Regions from separate parts of the Starkeya sp. ORNL1 genome, predicted to be linked through region 2. Evidence: predicted binding sites of a transcription regulator. Region 2 holds the regulator's gene; the other holds the start of a gene.
What was found. Region 2 encodes HrcA, which represses chaperone genes, less so after heat shock. Its sites were predicted from a motif close to GTTAGCACTCNCNNNNNGNGAGTGCTAAC; they were not measured.
Positions count from the first base shown of each region.

Region 1: groES (co-chaperone GroES) is a predicted target of HrcA. The motif match lies at 6,097-6,125, and genes of this name have one in related genera.

Region 1 covers NZ_CP048834.1:2,578,534-2,589,201, forward strand. Annotated here, with positions in the region: gene G3545_RS12410 (glycosyltransferase family 39 protein) at 1-1,249, opposite strand, end outside; gene G3545_RS12415 (ribonuclease HII) at 1,259-1,915, opposite strand; gene G3545_RS12420 (MarC family protein) at 2,062-2,682, shown strand; gene G3545_RS12425 (dienelactone hydrolase family protein) at 2,698-3,579, opposite strand; gene groL (chaperonin GroEL) at 3,994-5,634, opposite strand; gene groES (co-chaperone GroES) at 5,747-6,043, opposite strand; gene G3545_RS12440 (phasin) at 6,271-6,798, opposite strand; gene G3545_RS12445 (phasin family protein) at 7,079-7,621, opposite strand; gene G3545_RS12450 (ATP-binding protein) at 7,830-10,668, shown strand, end outside.
Region 2 covers NZ_CP048834.1:3,914,449-3,925,116, forward strand. Annotated here, with positions in the region: gene hemW (radical SAM family heme chaperone HemW) at 1-672, opposite strand, end outside; gene G3545_RS18595 (non-canonical purine NTP pyrophosphatase) at 677-1,351, opposite strand; gene rph (ribonuclease PH) at 1,354-2,067, opposite strand; gene G3545_RS18605 (helix-turn-helix domain-containing protein) at 2,159-2,581, opposite strand; gene G3545_RS18610 (multidrug efflux SMR transporter) at 2,658-2,981, shown strand; gene hrcA (heat-inducible transcriptional repressor HrcA) at 3,056-4,156, shown strand; gene grpE (nucleotide exchange factor GrpE) at 4,241-4,864, shown strand; gene G3545_RS18625 (hypothetical protein) at 5,045-5,986, opposite strand; gene G3545_RS18630 (alpha-ketoglutarate-dependent dioxygenase AlkB) at 5,996-6,634, opposite strand; gene coaA (type I pantothenate kinase) at 6,643-7,599, opposite strand; gene G3545_RS18640 (phosphoribosyl-ATP diphosphatase) at 7,711-8,040, opposite strand; gene hisF (imidazole glycerol phosphate synthase subunit HisF) at 8,037-8,840, opposite strand; gene hisA (1-(5-phosphoribosyl)-5-[(5-phosphoribosylamino)methylideneamino]imidazole-4-carboxamide isomerase) at 8,852-9,586, opposite strand; gene hisH (imidazole glycerol phosphate synthase subunit HisH) at 9,583-10,242, opposite strand; gene G3545_RS18660 (DUF2628 domain-containing protein) at 10,239-10,668, opposite strand, start outside.

The sequences.
Region 1 (10,668 bases), 1.3 Mb from region 2:
TCGGGTGCGCGGAACTGGCCAGAGCTATCGCCCCGGAAAGGAACAAATCGCCGGCAATGATGCGCGGCGGGCTGCCGGTGCGCCGCGCGGTGATCTCGGTCAGCGGGCGGGCGATAGCCTGGGCCGGGAAGTTCACATCCTCTCCGGCCGGGCGCAGATGCGGCGCCGCCCACACCGTCGCGGCGGCGACGATCGGCGGCGCCAGCAGGCAGGCCAGCCAGAGCAGCGCAACGAGGCCGTGCCGGTGCAGCCCGGCCCGCTCGCCGCGCAGCGAGACCAGCCAGAGCGCGAAGGCGGCGACCGCGGTGACGCCCCAGAGCGACAGGCTGGCGCCGAACATCGCCGGCACCACCAGGAACAGCAGCGGCCAGCCGGCGAGCGCCGAGAGGAAGGGTCGCGCGAACCCTGGGAGCGGTGGGCGCAGCAGTTCCGGTACGTCGCCGACATGCGAGCGGTCGCCCACCGGACCGGCGCAGAGCGCGATCAGCAGTCCCGGTGCCAGCGCCACCAGCGCGCTGACGGCGAGCGCCACCAGCGAATAGGGTGCGAAGGCCGAGCCGGCCAGCCCCTGCTCCAGCAGCACGAATGCCGCCCAGGCACCAAACGGGATCAGGAAGCTCACGCCGACCACGGCGCCGCGGATCATTTCGGGCGCCTTCAGCGCGACACGCCCCTGCGGCGTGGTGAACAGCAGCACGCCGACCGCGACCACGCTCACCCAGCCCGACCAGCCGGCAAACAAGGCGACGCCGGCGGCGGCGGCCAGCGCCGGCCACGCCTCGGTCTCCGCCTCGCCGAGCACGCGCCAGGCTTCGCGCGTCAGCCACAGCGTCACCGGCAGGATCAGCCGGTCCGGGGCGAAGGGCGGCGCGGCGCTGCCCATGGCCAGCATGGCGAGGAACAGCAATGCCGCAGTTGCGCCAAGCGTGCGCCCAAGCAAACGCCTGGCAATGTCAAAGGCGAGCCAGACCGCCGCGATCGAGGCGGCCGCGAACAGGAGATAGACCGCCGTCATGCCGCCGGCAGTGAAGGCGACGCCGACCAGCCACGCCGCCAGCGGTCCGCCGGCATCGGCTCCGGCGCGCCATTCGCGGGCATAGACCACGTGCTCAAGCAGCAGCGCCGGCGGCGAATAGAAGAACAGCAGCGGCACCAGGGTCCAGAGCAGCGCGAACAGCACCGCGGCGACCATCACGGCAAGCGCCGGGCGGACCCGCAGCGCCTCGATCCACGGCGCCGACCACAACATGACCCGTCCTTACTCCGCCGCTTCGAGGCGGGCGCGCACCGGGGCGAAGGAGGTGCGGTGATGACGGCAGACGCCGAGCCGCGCCAGCGCCTCGGCATGCTCCGGCGTGCCATAGCCCATGTGCCGCTCGAAGCCATAGCCGGGATGGGCGAGGCCGAGCGAGGCCATCAGCCGGTCGCGCGTCACCTTGGCGACGATGGAGGCGGCGGCGATGGAGGCGATGAGGCCGTCGCCGCCGATGATGGCGCGCGCCGCGCAGGTGACGTCCGGCAGATCGCGCCCGTCCACCAGCAGCAAGCGCGGGCGCCGCGGCAGCGAAGCGGTGGCGCGGGCGATCGCCCACAGGGTCGCCTTGCGGATGTCATGGACGTCGATACGCGAGGGCGGCGCGAAGGCGACCGCGACCTCGGCGGTTGCGCAGATGATGTCGAACAGCGCTTCCCGCTCCGGCGCGGTGAGCTTCTTGGAATCGTCCAGCCCGCCGGGGACGCGCTCGGGATCGAGGATCACGGCAGCCGCGACCACGGGGCCTGCCCAAGGGCCGCGACCGACCTCGTCGGCGCCGGCAATGGGAGCATCGCCGGCCGCCAGCGCCTCGCGTTCATAATTGAAATCAAGCCCTTGCCGCACTGCCCGTACTCGTCCTGCCCGCTTCCCCTCAGTCATATCCGACTCAACGGCCTCCCCCGGTTTCCCTCACGCCAAAGTGCGTTCGATGGCGGGCGGATGCAACAGCAATGGGTTAGGTCATCTTGATGACGCCCGATGGACACGGAAGAAGTTCAGCCGCATTCGGCGACAGGAGCCACGCGATGAACTGGACCGAACGGTTCGCGGAATTCGTCACCTTGTGGGTGGTGATCGACCCGCTCGGCACGCTCCCGGTCTTCCTGGCCGTCACCTCGGGGGTGGAAGAACACACCCGCCGGCGCGCCGCGATCCTGGCGGTGCTGATCTCGTTCGCGGTGCTGGTGTTCTTCGTGTTCGCCGGCCACTGGCTGCTCAGGAGCATGGACGTCTCCATCTATTCCTTCCAGATTGCCGGCGGCATCGTGCTGTTCCTGTTCGCGCTCACCATGATCCACGGCAATGTCCATCCGGAGATCCACCCCTTGAGCGAGCGGCCGATCGACCTCGCGATCTATCCGCTCGCCATCCCCTCCATCGCCAGCCCCGGCGCCATGCTGGCGGCGGTGGTGCTGACCGACGATGCCGGCTCCGACCTGTTCGGCAGGATGGCGACAGTCGCGACCTTCGCGCTGGTGCTGCTGCTCACGCTGCTGATCCTGCTGGCGGCCGGGCCGATCTCGCGGGTCATCGGACGCGGCGGCTCGTCCGTCATCAGCCGGGTGATGGGGATGATCCTCGCCGCGCTTGCCGTCGATCTGGTGCTGACGGCAGTCAGCCAATGGCTGTCGCTGCCGCCGATCTGAGGCGGCCGCGGCCCGTCACGTCTCCACCGGCGGCGGGACGCCGAGGTGCTTCGACAGGAAATCGATGGTGCGTCCCCACGCCAGTTCGGCGGCGGTGGGGTCGTAGCGGCTCGGGCTGGTGTCGTTGTTGAAGGCGTGATTGGCGCCGTCATAGACATAGATGGCGTAGTCCTTGCCGGCCTGCTTCAGCGCGGCCTCATAGGCCGGGATGCCGGCATTGATGCGGTTGTCGAGCCCGCCATAATGCAGCAGCAAGGCGGCCTTGATGTCCTCGACGCGTTCGATCGGGGGCTGCATGCCGTAATAGGCGACGCCGGCCTTCAGTTCCGGGCTCGCCTCGGCCATCAGGTTCACCATGCCGCCGCCCCAGCAGAAGCCGACCGCGCCGACCGAGCCGTTCGAGGCCGCATTGGTCGCGAGGAAGCTGACCGCATCCTTCAGCCGCGCCACCGTCGCCGGGCCGTCGAGCTTGCCGATCATGTCGCGCGCCTTGTCCTCATCAGCGGGCGTGCCGCCATCGGACGAGAGCAGGTCGACGCCGAAGGCGAGGAAGCCGTCGAGCGCGAGACGGCGGGTGACGTCCTTGATGTGCGGATTGAGGCCGCGGTTCTCGTGGATGACGATGACCGCCGGCCGCTTGGCGTCGACGCGCTTGGCCCGCACCAGATAGCCGCTCACCGTGGTCGCACCGGACGGGTAGCCGGTGGTCGAGATGTCGAGGCGCTTGTCGTCCTCGGCCACTTGCGCGGCCTGGGCATAATCATTGGTGAGCAAGGGCAGCATGGCGGCCGCCGCTGCCATGGAGCCGGCCACGGTGGCGAGCCGGTCCATGAATTCCCGCCGGCCGAGCTGGCCGTGGGTGAAGCGGTCATAGAGATCGATGATGCGCTGGTCCATCCGCTGCCTCCCTGACGTTTGGGGCGGCAAGGTGGACCGGATCGAAGCGAAGCGCACATCAGAAATGAGAGAGGCCGCCCGAAGGCGGCCTCTCGAACATTGCTTCCATCGTCATCCCGGAACGGCCGCAAGGCCGTATCCGGGATCGCTGGACGCTCTCTTCCGTTGCGCGATCCCGGCTCTTCGCTGCGCTGCGGCCGGGATGACGCCTGAAGAGGCTGGACTCAGAAGTCCATGCCGCCCATGCCGCCGCCGCCCGCCGAAGTCGGCCTTGGCCGACTTCGGGTTCTTGGCGATTGCCGGGCGGCTTAGCGCGACATCAGAAGTCCATGCCGCCCATGCCGCCGCCGCCCGCCGAAGTCGGCCTTGGCCGACTTCGGGTTCTTGGCGATTGCCGGGCGGCTTAGCGCGACATCAGAAGTCCATGCCGCCCATGCCGCCGCCGCCCGGCATGGCCGGGGCGCCCGACGGGGGCTTCGGCAGGTCGGCGATCAGGGCTTCGGTGGTGACCAGCAGGCCGGACACGGAAGCCGCGTCCTGCAGAGCGGTGCGCACGACCTTGGCCGGGTCGACGATGCCGGAGGCGATCATGTCGACGAACTGCTCGGTCTGGGCGTTGAAGCCGAAGTTCTGGTCCTTCGATTCCTGCACCTTGCCGACCACGATCGAGCCTTCCACGCCTGCATTCTCGGCGATCTGGCGGATCGGGGCTTCCAGCGCGCGCAGCACGATCTTGATGCCGGCAGCGATGTCGGGATTGTCGGAGGTCAGCTTCTCCACCGCCTTCTTGGCGCGCAGCAGGGCAATGCCGCCGCCCGGGACGATGCCTTCTTCCACCGCAGCGCGGGTGGCGTTCAGCGCGTCGTCGACGCGGTCCTTCTTTTCCTTCACTTCGACTTCGGTCGCGCCGCCGACGCGGATCACCGCGACGCCGCCGGCGAGCTTGGCCAGACGCTCCTGCAGCTTCTCGCGGTCGTAGTCCGAGGTGGTCTCCTCGATCTGCGCCTTGATCTGCGCGACGCGGCCTTCGATGTCCTTCTTCTTGCCGGCGCCATCGACGATGGTGGTCTTTTCCTTCTCGATGATCACCTTCTTGGCGCGGCCGAGCATGGCGAGATTGACGCTCTCCAGCTTGATGCCGAGGTCTTCGGAGATGACCTGGCCACCGGTGAGGATGGCGATGTCTTCCAGCATGGCCTTGCGGCGATCGCCGAAGCCCGGAGCCTTCACCGCCGCGACCTTGAGGCCGCCGCGCAGCTTGTTGACGACGAGCGTGGCCAGGGCCTCGCCCTCGACGTCTTCCGCCACGATGACGAGCGGCTTGCCGGACTGGACGATCTGCTCGAGGACCGGGAGGATCGCCTGGAGACCCGAGAGCTTCTTGTCGAAGATCAGCAGGTAGGCGTCTTCGAGGTCGGCGACCATCTTCTCGGCATTGGTGATGAAGTAGGGCGAGAGGTAGCCCCGGTCGAACTGCATGCCCTCGACCACTTCGAGCTCGGTCTCGGCGGTCTTGGCTTCCTCGACGGTGATGACACCCTCATTGCCGACCTTCTGCATCGCGCCGGCGATCATCTGGCCGATCGAGGCGTCGCCATTGGCGGAGATGGTGCCGACCTGGGCGACTTCGTCGGTGTTCTTCACCTTCTTGGCGCGCTTGGAAATGTCCTTGATCGCCTCGGCGACGGCGAGGTCGATGCCGCGCTTCAGGTCCATCGGGTTCATGCCGGCGGCGACCGACTTGGCGCCTTCCTTCACGATGGCCTGCGCCAGCACGGTGGCGGTGGTGGTGCCGTCGCCGGCGGTGTCGTTGGTCTTGGAAGCGACTTCACGCACCAGCTGGGCGCCGAGATTCTCGAAGCGATCCTCGAGCTCGATCTCCTTGGCGACGGTGACGCCGTCCTTGGTGATGCGCGGGGCGCCGAAGCTCTTCTCGATGACGACGTTGCGGCCCTTGGGGCCGAGCGTCACCTTGACGGCATTGGCGAGGATGTCGACGCCGCGGAGCATCTTGTCACGCGCATCGGAGGAGAATTTTACTTCTTTGGCAGCCATGTGGCCTACTCCTTGTCGGTTTGCCGCCGGCGCCGCCAGCTCCCGCGAAGGGAGGATCCGCGGGGATGTCCCGCGGCGACAGGCGCCGGATCGATATGGGGAAGGCGCAGCGTCAGCCGACGATGCCCATGACGTCGGATTCCTTCATGATGAGGAGATCCTGGCCGTCGATCTTCACTTCGGTGCCCGACCACTTGCCGAACAGCACCTTGTCGCCAGCCTTGACGTCCAGCGGGACAAGCTTGCCGGCCTCGTCGCGGGCGCCGGAGCCGACCGCGAGCACTTCGCCCTGCGAGGGCTTTTCCTTGGCGGTGTCGGGGATGATGATGCCGCCCGCAGTCTTCTCTTCGGCATCGAGGCGCTTCACCACGATGCGGTCATGCAGGGGACGGAATTTCAGCTTGGCCATAGGTGTTCCTCGGTCTTCCTGTTGCGCCGCCGCGGCGCTCCGTGGGGCCGGCCTCTGGCACTCACTCCCGGGGAGTGCCAGAGCCGAGGCCGAGATAGGCAGAGCGCCAGAAGGTGTCAAGCGGAGTCGGGCCTAGTCAGGCCGGAAGCGGGCACCGTGGTGAATGCAAAACGCCCGGCCCGCGGGAGCGGACCGGGCGTGAAGCCCCGGAACGATCAGAAGGAGGCTCAGGCCACCTTCTTGAAGTTCTTCTCGACCGACGCCTTGAACGGCTCGGCGGTATCGGTCGCCACCTTCTGGGCGATCACCGAAAGTTCCTTGGCCTGGCCGGAGAGCACGTCGAACTGCTTGCGCAGGTGGCTGGTGGAGAGTTCGACCGCTTCCGACACGCTCTTGGTGGCGAGCAGCGCGCCGAAATAGTCAAACGCCGCGTTCACATTGGTGCGGAACGATTCCAGCGCAACGGTATTGTACTCGGTCACGCCCTTCGAAGCGGTCGCGTAGGTGTCTTCGATGAGGTCGGAAGTCTCTTCGGCTGTCGACTTCATCTTCTCATAGGCTTCGCGGGCATTCTGCACGCTCTTCTCGGCCATCTCGCGCACCACGGCGGGCACTTCGAGCGAGGGCACGTCGAACTTCGGAACTTCAAACTTCGGAGTCTCGAACTTGGCAGCCGCTGTCTCGAAGGCAGCGGCGGCGGCCTTGGCGGCCTTTTTGGGGGTAGCGGGGGTCGGCGTGATTTCAGCCTCAGACATGGGGGCAACCTCCTGTTCGCGGGGGCACTGGAACGATCGCGAAATCTGACCGTTTCCGCGGCATGACGGTCAGACTTTGTTCAACGATGCGGCAGCGAAGGCGTTTCGATCTGCTAACCGCTTACGGAGAGGCATAGCACCGTTTGTGCACTGCAGCAATATGTTGCAGTGCACAATATGCGTCGCCGTTGCGATTTTTTCGTTTCGAGCGAGCTACTCAGCTTGCACTGCAACATGATTTCACCGCAGCGCAGCCACGGCAAGGCCAATTTTGCTAATTTCAGCCTTTTGCCTTCGCAGATGCACGCTTTGGCTCGGCGGCCTTCGCAAATGCGGCACCGCTCGCGCTGATTGCCTTGGCCTGCTCAGAAAAGCGGCGGGTCTGTTCCATGGCGAATTCAGAATGCAGCTTCACCCACTCGTCCAGCGTGCGCGCCTTGGCCAGCCGGGCGGCGAAATCGAAGCTCGCCGCCACATTGGCCTCGGCAAAGCCGATGGTCTTGCGACTCAACTCGCGCACGCCGCCCTGGGCGGTGTCGACCCGATGCTCGGTCTCGTCGATGGCACGGTGCGCAGCGCCGATCAGGCTGTCGAGCGCCTTGCGCGCCTGCTCGATGCTGGTCTCCGCTATAGTGCGGAGTTCACCGGGAATTTCGAGGTTCGGTTGCTCAGTCATTGGCCGCCTCCGCATCCGGTCGCCAGACCTTGCGCGATCGGCGACGCGCCCGTCTAAAACTAAAGTATGATACGCGGTGTAAAAGGCAATGGCTTTCCTGTGTCCCGGCGCGAGCTTCGTCGGTTTGCCCGCAATCCGGGCGAACAATGAGAATGTGCTCTCGTTTCAGACCGCAGGCGCGTGATCTTTTCGCAGAAGTCGTTCAACTTTCGCGAACCATGTCCTGGTCGTGAGCGGTTAACCCGTTGCGGCGATGATGAGGCCGGGACCGGTTGCGCGCATGGCGCGTGGGCCGGGCCGGAACTATTGTCGGAAGCGTGCTTCCGCCACAGTCTGACGACACAACCGAGAGCTTATGAACACGCCGCCCGACGATACGCCCCGGCCACCGACCACGACCGCACCGCCCACCGCCTCTCCCGAGGAGGCGCTGCGTGCGCTCGCGCGTCCCGTGCTGGAGAGCGCCGGGCCGGCGTTGCTGGTGCGCGAGGATGGTACCGTCGTCGCGGCCAATGCGGGCAGCCGCCTCGGCGCCGCCACGCGGTTGCCGTCGGATCTCGCCGCCCGCATCGCCCGCATCGCGGCGACGCTGCGCCCTGGCCGGCCGCCGCGGCTGGAGCGGCTGCGCCTGCCCGGCCAGATGAGCGCGACGCTGGTCGGCTGCTCGCTCCTCGGCGTGCCCGGCGCCCGCGCCGTTCTGATTGCCCCGCCCGGTGCGCCCGCGCTCGGTCAGCCGCAGGCTGCCGTGCCGACGGCGCCGCCCGTCACTGCGAATGTCGCCGTGCCGCCCGCCGCGCCGGAACCGGCGGCCGAGGAACCGGCGGCGGTTGAGCCGCCTATCGAAGCGGGCGAGGCAGGGGTGCCTGCGCCAGATGAGCCCGTTGCGGCGGAACCCGCCGCCCCTCCTCCGGCCGAGCCAGTTGCCGAAGCCACCCTACCTGCGCCGGCATTGACGGCGGGCCGGGCGCGCTGGTTCTGGCAGACCGATGGCGACGGCCGTTTCCGCGCCGTCGATCCGCGGCTGGCGGCAGCCCTCGGACGAGACGCCGACGATCTTGACGGCAGCGACTGGGCAGCGCTCGGCGCACCCGCGGCGCATCAGGCGGCGACGGGTAGAGTCAGTTTCAGCCGTTTGGGTGTGCGTCTCGCGACGCTCGCCGGTGATCCGCTGTTCCTCGAGATCGGCGGCGTGCCGATGCGCGGCGACGGCATGCGCGGCTTCGCGCTGTCGTTGGCGCATGAGACGGCGGCAGCATCGAAAGCGACGGCCGCGGAGTCGTCCGCGGTCGAGGAGGCACCGCGCGACGAACGGCCCGCAGCGCCGGACGCGTCGACAAAATCCCCTCGAGGCCTGACCGAAAATTCCCTATCGGCCCTCATCCCGGGGCTTGACCCGGGGACCCAGCCAGAGCGCCCGCACCCGGATGAAGCCTGGGTGGCCGGGTCAAGCCCGGCCATGAGGGTGGAGGGGACGGCGACCAACGACCAGCCGACTGACGCGCCAAGCATTCAGGACGTGGTGGAGACGCCTGCTCCCCACGAAGCGCCAGCCGAAACTCAAGCGGCTACTGAGCCCGAAGCACCGGTCGAACTCGACTTGTCCGTCGAACCCGAGGCTCCGGTCACTGCCGCCTCCGAACCCTCCGAGCCGCTTACCGCCGAACGGCTTGCCCCACCCGCTTCCGCTTCCGCTCCCGCCGCCGAACAACCGCCGGTGCGCGTGGTGCTGAGCATCGTGCCGTCCTCGCCGAACGTCGTGCCGCTGCGCGCCGGGTCGGACGGATCGGGCGATGCCGCGCGCGCCTCCTGGGCCGGACTCAGCGCCGGCGAGCGCAACGCCTTCCGCGAGATCGCCCGGGCGCTGGGCGCGCGGCTGGAAGGCGTCGACGACACCACCTTTCCCGAACCACCAGCCCCGCCCGCTGCACAGCCGCCCCGGCCCCTGGAGCCGTCATCGGTCGTGCAGCTGAAGCCGGCCGAAGCCACGACGCCACCCGCGGCTGCCCAGCCCGAGCCGCCCATACTGGCGGAAGCTGCCCGCCCCGAGCCCTCGGCGTCGGAACTGCTCGACCTCGCGCTGCCGCCGGCGCCGGAGACCGAGGGTTTCCGCCGACTGCTGACCGAGGCCGAGCGGCCGATCCTCGACCGCCTGCCGCTCGGCGTCGTGGTCTATCGCGGCGACCAGTTGCTCTATGCCAATCGCGCGCTGCTCGACTGGAGCGGCTATGCCGACGCCGCCGCGCTGGAAGCCGCCGGCGGCCTAGCCGGACTGTTCGGCGAGGCCGGCTCCTCGGATGAGGCGGACGGCGCGCGTGCCCTCACCATGGTCAAGTCCGGCGGCGAGCACATCCCGGTCGAAGCGCGGCTGATGTCGGCGCCCTGGGAAGGCGGCACGGCGATGCTCTATGTGCTGCGGCGCGCCGGCTCCGGCTTCGACGAGCGCCTGCGCACCGCCGAGCTCGCCTTGCGCGAGGCCGAAGCCACCACCCGCGAACTGCGCGCCATCCTCGACACCGCGACCGACGGCGTGGTGCTGATCGACAAGGACGGCATCATCCTCAGCATGAACCGCTCGGCGGAAGCGCTGTTCGGCTTCGAATCCAGCGAGCTCCATGGCGAGAGCTTCACCTTGCTGTTCGCCCCCGAGAGCCGGCGCGCGGCGGTGGACTATCTCGACGGCCTCGCCTCCAACGGCGTCGCCAGCGTGCTGAATGACGGGCGCGAGGTGATCGGCCGGGTCCGCGAGGGCGGACTGATCCCGCTGTTCATGACCGTCGGGCGGGTCGGCGAGGATGCCGGCAAGTTCTGCGCGGTGCTGCGCGACATCACCCAATGGAAGCGCGCCGAGGAGGAACTGACCGAGGCCAAACGGCTCGCCGAGCGTGCGAACCTCGCCAAGTCGGACTTCCTCGCCAAGATCAGCCACGAGATCCGCACCCCGCTCAACGCCATCATCGGCTTCTCGGAAGTGATGATGGAGGAGCGTTTCGGGCCGATCGAGAATGAACGCTACCGCGACTATTTACGCGACATCCACGCCTCCGGCGGGCACCTGATCTCGCTCATCAACGATTTGCTCGACCTCTCCAAGATCGAGGCCGGCAAGCTCGACCTCGCCTTCACGAGCGTCGCGCTCAACGAGATCGTGCAGCAGTGCATGGCGATCATGCAGCCGCAGGCCAATCGCGAGCGCG
Region 2 (10,668 bases):
CTTCAGCTTGCCGGCGCGGAACAGCATCTCGAAGGGCGTGCCCTCCTCGATGGTGAGCTGGTAGAGCGAGAGATGCTCGCAGCCTTCCGAGATCGCTTTCAGCAACTCGGCGCGCCACGCATCCGGCGTCTGGTTCGGGCGGGCATAGATCAGGTCGAACGAGACCCGCTCGAACGCGCCGCGCGCCACCGCCACCGCGGCCAGCGCCTCGTCGGCGGTATGCATGCGGCCCAGCGATTTCAGCGAGGCATCGTCCAGCGCCTGCACGCCGAGCGAGACGCGGTTGACGCCGGCAGCGCGGTAGCCGCGGAAGCGGCCGGCCTCGACACTGGTGGGATTGGCCTCCAGCGTCACCTCGGCACGGGCATCGAGCGGCCAGGCCTCATTGACGGCATCGAGTATCGCGCCGACCGTCGCCGGCTCCATCAACGAGGGCGTGCCGCCGCCGAAGAACACGCTGGCGGTGCGGCGCTGGCCGATACGCTCGCGCACATTGGCGATCTCCGCCCTGAAGGCGGCGATGAAGCGCGCCTGGTCGGGCGGGGAATGCCGGACATGCGAATTGAAGTCGCAATAGGGGCATTTGGCGAGGCAGAACGGCCAATGCACATAGACGCCGAAGCCGGGATCGAGCGGCGGCGGCGGGCTTGAAGGCGGCCGTTCCAACGTCATCGCATCAGCCAATATCGGCCTCCGGGAAGTCCGCCCCGAGGCAGGCTTCGGCCAGCGCCATGAAGGCCCGGGCACGGTGCGACAGGCCACGGCCGAGCGGCGGCAATCCGTGCTTCTCGGCGCCGGTCATCTCGCCGAAGGTACGCGGATTGTTTTCAGGTTGCCCATCCGGCTGGAACATCGGGTCATAGCCGAAACCAGCCGGACCGCGCGGCGGCCAGACCAGCGTGCCTTCGACCACGCCCTCGAAATCCTCCGCATGGCCGTCCGGCCAGGCAAGGCAGAGCGCGGAGATGAAGTAAGCGCGGCGCTGCTCGGGAAGCGTCCCTTCAGCTTCCCTCAAGCCTTCCTCGACCTTGGCCATGGCCGCGGCAAAGTCCTTCTCCGGTCCCGCCCAGCGCGCGGTGAGCAGGCCGGGGGCACCACCGAGCGCATCGACGCAGAGACCGGAATCGTCGGCGAATGCCGGCAATCCCGCCAGCCGCGCGGCGGAATTGGCCTTGATGCGGGCGTTCTCGGCGAAAGTGAGCCCGGTCTCGTCCGGCTCCGGCAGATCGAGCTCGCCAGCGGACACCGCATCGACGCCATAAGGCGCGAGCAGGCCACGCATCTCCTCGAGCTTGCCGGGATTGTGGGTCGCGATGACGACCTTGCCCTGGAGACGGCGGTGCTCGCCCATGCTCAGGCCACCGCCAGCTTCTGCAGATCTACCAGCTTGCCGACACCCTTGCGGGCGAGGCCGAGCATGGTGTTGAACTCTTCCTCGGTGAAGGGCGTCTTCTCCGCGGTGCCCTGCACCTCGACGAAGCCGCCGGAGCCGGTCATGACGAAGTTCACGTCGGTCTCAGCCTGCGAATCCTCGGCGTAGTCGAGATCGAGCCGGGCTTCGCCCTCGACGATGCCGCAGGAGACGGCGGCAAGATTGTCGCGCAGCGGCAGCGCCGGGATCATGCCGCGTGCCTTCATCCAGCTGAGGCAATCGTGCAGCGCGATCCAGGCACCGGTCACGGAGGCGGTGCGGGTGCCGCCATCGGCCTGGATGACGTCGCAATCCACCGTGATCTGGCGCTCGCCGAGCTTCTCCAGGTCCACCACCGCGCGGAGCGAACGGCCGATCAGCCGCTGGATCTCCTGGGTGCGGCCGGACGGCTTGCCGGCGGTGACTTCGCGGCGGGTACGCTCATGGGTGGCGCGCGGCAGCATGCCGTATTCGGCCGTCACCCAGCCGCGGCCCTGGCCCTTCAGCCATGGCGGCAGGCGCTCTTCCAGCGTCGCTGCGACCAGCACATGGGTCTCGCCGAACTTGACCAGGCACGAGCCCTCGGCATGGCGCAGCACGCCGCGCTCGAAGCTGACGGCGCGCATCTCGTCGGCGGCACGGCGGGACGGGCGCATGGCTTTTCTCCTTGTTGTTCGGCTGCCCTTGTACGTGCGTCGCAAGGTGGGCCGCAAGGGGCGCAAGTCGTGGAAGCTGGCCGGGTGCGCGTTACCCGGGATTTGGTCCGGCATCAAAGCGCTCGCGGGCAGCGTCCAGCTCGTCGCCGTGCCGCTCGGCCCAGCGGTCGAGCACCACGAGCGCATCGCTCAGCGAAGCGCCGAGCGGGCTCAGCTCATATTCGACATGCAGCGGCATGATCTGGAGATCGCAGCGAATCACCAGCCCGTTGCGCTCCAGCTCCTTCAGCGTCTGGGTCAGCATCTTCTGCGAGATACCGCCGATGCGGCGGAGCAGTTCGCCATTGCGCACCGGCCCGTCGGCCAGCGCCGGAAGGATCAGCATCGCCCATTTGCCGGAGATCAGCTCCAGCGCATGGCGAGCGGTGCAATTGGCGTCATAGACATTCCCGGTCCGCGGCGGGACGAGCGCGTCGTTGTCCAGAGGCGATGGGCTCGCAGGTGCTGGCTTCATGGTTACCTGAAGGTGCCTAATTGTTTGAAGCATATGATAAATCGATAGTGGCGCCGAACCAAGCAAGGAGGGGTCGATGGCCTGGGTGTTCCTGGCGCTGGCCAGCATCGTCGAGATCGTGATGGCACTGGCGCTCAAATATGCCGAGGGCTGGACCCGGCTGGGGCCGAGCGTCATCGGTGTCGTCGCGGCGCTCGCCAGCGTGTTCCTGCTGACCCTGGCCATGCGCGAGCTGCCGGCCGGCATTGCCTATGCCATCTGGACCGGTATCGGCTCGGCCGGCATCACGCTGCTCGGCGTCGTATTGTTCGGCGACTCGCTATCCCCGGCGCGGCTTGCCTGCATCGCCATGATCGTGGTCGCTGTTGCCGGCTTGCGGCTGCTCGGCACCGAGGGTTGAGGACGTTTGGAATGGCAGCTTGAACCGCCGCCGCATTGGCCGAATATAGAGGAGATCGAAAGGCGGCCTGAATCATGGCTCTCGACCCCCTAATCGCCGCGCGCGCCCCGGAGCTCGCCCGGCTCGACGAACGTTCACGAGAAATCTTCCGGCAGATCGTCGAGACCTATCTCGCCACCGGGGAGCCGGCAGGGTCGCGCAACATCTCGCGCATCATCCCGATGACGCTGTCGCCGGCATCGGTGCGCAACGTGATGGCGGACCTGGAGGCTGCCGGCCTCATCTTCGCGCCGCACACCAGCGCCGGCCGGCTGCCGACCGAACGCGGCCTGCGCTTCTTCGTCGACGCGCTGCTGGAGATCGGCGACATCGCCGAGGATGAGCGCAATTCCATCGAGGCGCAGGTGCGCGCCGCCGCCCGCGGCAAGACCGTGGACGGCGTGCTGGCGGAAGCCTCGGCGATGCTCTCCGGCCTGTCGCGCGGGGCGGGCGTCGTCACCGCCACCAAGACCGACGTGCGTCTCAAGCATATCGAGTTCGTGCCGCTCGATCCCTCACGCGCGCTGCTGATCCTGGTAGCCGAAGATGGCGAGGTGGAGAACCGGCTGGTACCGCTGCCGCCCGGCCTGCCGGCCTCGGCGCTGATGGAGGCAACCAATTTCCTCAATGCCCGCACCCGCGGGCGCACGCTGGAGGATCTGCGGACCGAGGTGGACAAGGTGCTCGCCGCCCATCGCGCTGAACTCGACGAGATCACCGCGCGTGTGGTCGCGGCGGGGCTCGCCAGCTGGTCCGGCGGCGACAAGGCGGAGCGCCGGCTGATCGTGCGCGGACAGGCCAAGCTGCTGCACGACCTCAGGGCGATCGAGGATCTGGAGCGCATCCGCCTTTTGTTCGACGACCTCGAATCCAAGCAGGAAGTGGCGGAATTGCTGGGCCGCGCCGAGGAGGCGCAGGCGCTGCGCATCTTCATCGGCTCGGAGAACAAGCTGTTCTCGCTGTCCGGCTCCTCCACCATCGTCGCGCCCTATCGCGACGGGCAGGGACGAGTGGTCGGCGTGCTCGGCGTCATCGGGCCGACGCGGCTGAATTATGCCCGTATCGTACCTATGGTGGACTTCACCGCCCGCGTCGTCAGCCGCGTTCTGGGCGACCCGGGCGCCGATGCAGCTTGATTTTTCCTCAACCTGACCCGATATGGCGGGCGTGCGGCGAGAACCCCGACCGGGTCACCGCAACAATTTTCCAATGAGGTTCCGATGAGCGACGACAACCGCAATCCGGCGGAAGAGGCTGATATCGCTGCCAACGCGGCGGCCTCGGAAGAGGCCGAGCCGACCGCCGAGGACGCCATCAGCGCGCTGCTCGCCGAGAAAGAGCGGCTCGACGCGGAAGTGGCGAGCCTGAAGGACAAGTTCCTGCGCGCCTTCGCCGAGGCCGACAATGTGCGCCGCCGCGCCGAGCGCGAAGTGGCTGACGCCAAGGTCTATGGCATCGCCAATTTCGCCCGCGACGTGCTGACCGTCGCCGATGATTTCGAGCGGGCGCTCGGTGCCATCGACGCCGATGCGCGCGAGACCGCCGATGGCACGCTGAAGACGGTGCTGGACGGTATCGACCTGACGTCCCGGGCGCTGACGCAGACGCTGACCAAGCACGGCGTCGCCAAGATTGAGGCCGAGGGCACCAAGTTCGATCCGAACCTGCACCAGGCAATGTTCGAGGTGCCTAACCCCGAGGTACCGTCGGGCACCATCGTGCAGGTGGTGCAGCCCGGCTACACCATTGGCGGGCGCGTGCTGCGGCCGGCGCTGGTCGGCGTCGCCAAAGGCGGCCCGAAGGCCGCGCCCGAGGCTTCCGCGGACAAGACGGACGCGGCTTGAGAGCCTGACTCAAAATTCGACGACGGGCAGGTGAGCGGTCCATTTCCCCTGTCATGGCCGGCCTTGTGCCGGCCATCTCGGCCTCTGACGCGCTGTCCGGGATCGAGATCCCCGGCACAAGGCCGGGGATGACGGTCATTCTGGAAGTTTTCGGTCAGGCTCTGAAGCGACCTAACCGTCTTATCTCGGCTCGACGCCGTCGCGCAGCGCCCGCATGGCTGTGAAGTCGGTGTCGAAGCCCTCGGCGGCGGCGACGCCGATCATGCGGACATAGCCGCTGCGGCCGAAGCTGATCCATTGCGCCAGCTTCACTGGCTTGCCGGTCTTGACGTCCTCGCCCTTGGCGATGATCTCGAAGCCCGGCTGGCCGGCGATGCGCAGCGGGCCGCCACGCTCCAGCCTGATCTCGCGCACGCCCGGCACCGAGGCGACGGCGCGCCGCGCGAAGCTCGGCCGCTCATCATCGCGCACGTCGCCCATGCCGTAAGCGGCGACGAAATAAGGCTGGTCGGCGCCGTCAAGCACATCGTTCGGACCCTTGGTCAGCAGTACCGCGGAACCGCCGAGCACCTTCACGATGCGATAGCCTTCCAGCGGCGAGACACGGAAGGGCAATTTGGCCAGCAATTCCTCGGTGGTCGGCGGCGGACGGAACACCACGCTGAGCAAGGCCTGCTCGATGGCCGCGTCCGGATAGCGTGCGCTCGCCTCGTCGGGAAGCTGCGCGGTGACGAGAGCGGTGGTGCCGTCGCCGGCCGCCAGCAGGATCCATTTGCGCAGCGCCAATGTGCCAACGCTCTGGAAGCCGGAGAGCAGCTGGCCCTTGACGCCGCCAGCGAGCTCGACATCGCGGCGCTTCTCGATGGTCACGCCCTGCTTCGCCAGCGCTGCGGCGTTGGAAAAGCTGTCCCGCACCTCCTGATAGGCCGGCGGCGGCATTTCGGCGATGAGGATGGACGCACGCGCGCCGCGATCCTCGAAGCCCTGCACCATTTCGCTCGGAATCATGCCGGCGGGCGGCACCAGGCCAACCGAGCCGCCCCTGGCGAAGACCGGATCGGCGGCATGCGCCGGCAAAATGAGGCAGAGCCCGACCATCAGGCCCGCAAAAAGTCTCAACATGCCGTTTCCTCAATTTTCAAGGGCACGATCAATCGGATGCACGCGCCGTAGTGTCAAATTGATGCGCCCAGGCCCATTCAGCAAGGTCGAGCTGCCGGGCACGATCCGATCGACACCGTGAAAGGCGAGCCGGCTCAAGCCGGAGAGCAGCAGGGCATCCCCGGATTCGAGGCGGATGGAACGGGTCGGATCGCGCCGCGAAGTGCCGCCGATACGAAACACCGCAGTATCACCGAGAGAAAGCGACAGAACCGGGGCGGCGAATTCCAGCTCGTCACGATCCTGGTGCAGCCCCATGCGGGCGCCCTCGCCATACCAGTTGATGAGGCAGGCTTCCGCCTCCGGGGCATCGGCGGCCAGCATCCGCCAGGCCTCGCGGAGCACCGGCGGCATGGGCGGCCAGGGCTGGCCGGTTTCCGGGTGGGTTTCCTGGTAGCGATAGCCGGTCTCGTCCGAAACCCAGCCGAGCGGACCGCAATTCGACATGCGCACCGAAAACGCCTTGCCGGTCTTCGGCATGCGCGGGGTGAAGAGCGGTGCCTCGGCGAGCAGCGCGCGCAGTTCGGCGACGAGCGCCTCCTGCCCCAGGCGGTCGAGCCAGCCCGACCACCACAGGCAGCCCGGGGCGATCTCGATCGCGGCCGCCATTTGCCCGCTCACAATTTCCTGAGCGCCACCGCCTCGACCTCGTGATCGCCGCCCTTGTGCAAGATGAGGTCGGCACGCTGGCGGGTGGGCAGTATGTTCTCGCGCAGATTGACCAGATTGATGCTGCGCCAGATCGACTTGGCGGTGGCGTCCGCCTCCTCGTCGGTGATGCCCGAATAGCGGTGGAAATAAGCTTTGGGGTCGCGGAACGCGGTCTCGCGCAGCCGCATGAAGCGCTCGACATACCAGCGCTCGAGGATCGCCTCGTCGGCATCGATATAAATCTTGAAGTCGAAGAAGTCGGAGACGAACGGTATGCCCTTGCCGTCCTTGGGCGGGCGGCTGGTCTGCAGCACGTTCAGCCCCTCGACAATAAGGATGTCGGGCTGGTCGACCTCGACCGTCTCGTTGGGCATCACGTCGTAATTGAAGTGGCTATAGACCGGGCCGCGCACCGGGCGGCGCCCGGCCTTCACATCGGTGAGAAAGCGCAGCAGCGTCGGAACGTCGTAGCTCTCGGGAAAGCCCTTGCGGCTCATCAGGCCTTCGCGTTCCAGCACCGCATTGGGCAGCAGGAAGCCGTCCGTCGTCACCAGCGACACTTTCGGCGTGTTCGGCCAGCGGGCCAGCAGCGCCTGGAGCACGCGCGAGGTGGTCGACTTGCCGACCGCGACCGAGCCGGCGACGCCGATGATGTAGGGCATCTTGCCGCCTTCCTCGGGGCCGAGGAATTTCTGCATCTGTCGATAGAGACGCTGCTCGGCACCGACATAGATCGACAGCAGGCGCGAGAGCGGCAGATAGATCTCGACGACTTCGGCGATATGAAGCCGGTCATTGAGACCCTGCAGGCGCGCAATCTCGTCGTCGCGCAGCGGCTGCGGCGTGTCGGCACGCAACGCCGCCCATTCCTCGCGCGTGAAATTGCGAAAGGGCGACAGCCCCGGATCGACCTTCATCTCCATAAGCGCAGTCCTCACCCGATCGCCCGGGTCTTGGAGTTGCCCGGCGTTGGTCGACCGTATACCACGATTTTCCGCCATGCGCAGCCGGCTCAGCACGACAATATAGGAGGTTCAGCCCGCCGGGCGCGATGCCTTTTCCTCAATGCCGGATTGCGCTGTGCGCCGTGCCAATTCGGCATAAACCTCGTCAAGCGGTATGTCCCTTGCTTTCAGCACCACCAGCAGGTGGAAAAGCAGGTCGGCAGCTTCCCCGACGACCGCCTTGCTGTCGCCGGCGACCGCGGCGAGCGCGGTCTCAACCGCCTCCTCGCCGAGCTTCTGGGCGCATTTGGCAACGCCCTTGTCGAGCAGGCTGCGCGTATAGGACGGCTTGCCTCCGCCGCTCGCGCGGGCGGCAATGGAGGCCGCCAGATCGTCGAGGGTGAAACGCGATTTGCTCATCGGCCGGCCTCGACGCTGCGGCGCACCGGCAGGCCGGCCTCGGCGAGGCGCTGCTTGGCGGCACCAACGGTGAAGGTGCCGAAATGGAAGATCGAGGCGGCAAGCACCGCCGAGGCGCGGCCTTCCCTGATGCCATCCACCAGATGATCGAGCGTGCCGACGCCGCCGGAGGCGATCACCGGCACCGGCACGGCGTCGGATATGGCGCGGGTCAAAGCGAGGTCGAAGCCCTCGCCGGTGCCGTCGCGGTCCATCGAGGTCAGCAGGATCTCGCCGGCGCCGAGCGCCACCACTTCGCGGGCATACTCCACCGCATCGAGGCCGGTGCGGTTACGCCCGCCATGGGTGAAGATCTCCCAGCGGTCTTCTTCGCCTGGCGCGGAGACCTTCTTGGCATCGATGGCGACGACGATGCACTGCTCGCCGAACTTTTCCGCCGCCTCGCGCACGAACTGCCGATTGGAGACAGCGGCGGTGTTGATCGAGACCTTGTCGGCACCGGCGTTCAGCAGCGCGCGGATGTCCTCCACCGTGCGCACCCCGCCGCCGACAGTGAGCGGCATGAAGCATTGCTCGGCGGTGCGGCTGACGACATCGATCAGCGTGCCGCGCGCCTCATGGCTGGCGGTGATGTCGAGGAAGCAGAGTTCATCGGCGCCGGCGGCATCATAGGCCTTCGCCGCCTCCACCGGATCGCCGGCGTCGCGCAGATCGACGAAGCGCACGCCCTTGACGACTCGGCCGTCCTTGACGTCGAGGCACGGTATGACGCGCACTTTAAGCCGAGATTCCTGCACCATCTCATTCTCGCTCATAGCGGCAGCCCGGCGATCAGCGACAGAGCTGCGCGGGCGTCGAGCCGGCCGTCATAGAGCGCACGCCCGGTGATGGCGCCTTCCAGCCCGGCGGCGCGGGGTTCAAGCAGCGCACGCACATCATCGAGCGAGGCCAGGCCGCCGGAGGCGATCACCGGGATCGACACGCCCTCCGCAAGCGCGATGGTGGCCTCGAGATTGAGGCCCTTGAGCAGGCCGTCGCGGGCGATGTCGGTATAGATGATGGCGGCGACGCCGACATCCTCGAAGCGCTTGGCGAGTTCCAGCGCCTCAAGGTCCGAGCTCTCGGCCCAGCCTTGCACGGCGACGCGGCCATCCCTGGCATCGAGGCCGACGGCGACGCGGCCGGGATGGTGCATCGCCGCGTTCTTGACGAATTCGGGATCGCGGACCGCCGCGGTGCCGAGGATGACACGCGTGACACCCTTGGACAGCCAGCCCTCGACGGTCGCCATGTCGCGTATGCCGCCGCCGAGCTGCACCGGCATTGCCACGGATTCGAGAATGCGGTCCACCGCTTCGCCGTTCACCGGCTTGCCGGCGAAGGCGCCGTCGAGATCGACGATGTGCAGATAGCGGAAGCCCTGCGATTCGAAGAGCCCGGCCTGCTGGGCGGGATCGTGGTTGAAGATGGTGGCGCGTGCCATGTCGCCCTGCTGCAGGCGCACGCACTTGCCTTCCTTCAGGTCGATGGCCGGGAACAGGATCATGGCGTCCACCTCAGGAAATTGGCGAGCAGAGCGAGACCGAGCGTCTGGCTCTTCTCGGGGTGGAACTGGGTGCCGGCGAGATTGTCGCGCGCCACCATGGCGGTGACCGGCTGGCCATATTCGCTCACCGCCACGATGTCGGCATCGTCGGACGCCGCCAGGTGGTAGGAGTGCACGAAATAGGCGTCGAGACCGGCTTCGCCGGTCGGGATGCCGTCGAGCAGCTTGTGAGGGCGGCGCGCCTCCAGCGAATTCCAGCCCATATGCGGGATCTTCAGCGAGGCGTCGTCTGGCGCCAGCTTGACGACGTCGCCGGGAATCCAGTCGAGGCCATTGGTGACGCCATGCTCCAGCCCGCGGGTCGCCATCAGCTGGAGGCCGACGCAGATGCCGAGGAAGGGCCGTCCCTTTTCCCGGACGACCTCATTGAGCGCCTCCACCATGCCGGGCACGGCGTCGAGGCCGCGGCGGCAATCGGCATAGGCGCCGACGCCGGGCAGCACCACGCGCTCGGCGGTGCGCACCGCGTCCGGATCGCTGGTGACGAGGATCCGCTGGCCGGTGCCGCTCTCACGCGCCGCGCGCTCCAGCGCCTTGCCGGCGGAGTGGAGATTGCCGGAGCCGTAATCGATCAGCACCACATTGCCGCCGCTCATCGTCCGCGCGCCTCCGGAAACAGCCCCAGCACCGGATTTGGCGCCATCGAGGTCGTGCCGGTAGGTGCCTGTATCGGGGCGCTGAAGGCGATGGCGCTCGCCGCAGTCGGGGTAGTGGACAGCCAGCCCTCGAAGAAGCGCCGCTCGGCGGACTCCCGGTCGGGCGCCACCACGGCGCCAAGCTCCTCATAGCCACGCCAGCTGAGCTTGGCACGGCGCAGGTCCGACAACATCAACGCCACCAGCAAATTCGGCAGCAGGAACAGCAGGCCGGCGGGACCGTCGAGTTCCAGCGCATTGAGCGCGAAGCCGATCAGGCCCTGCAGCACGATATAGACGATGAGCGCCAGCCAGAGCCGATAGCGCAGCAGCACCAGCGGCGCGAACAGGATCGACAGCCAGGAGAATTTCTCGCGCACGAACACG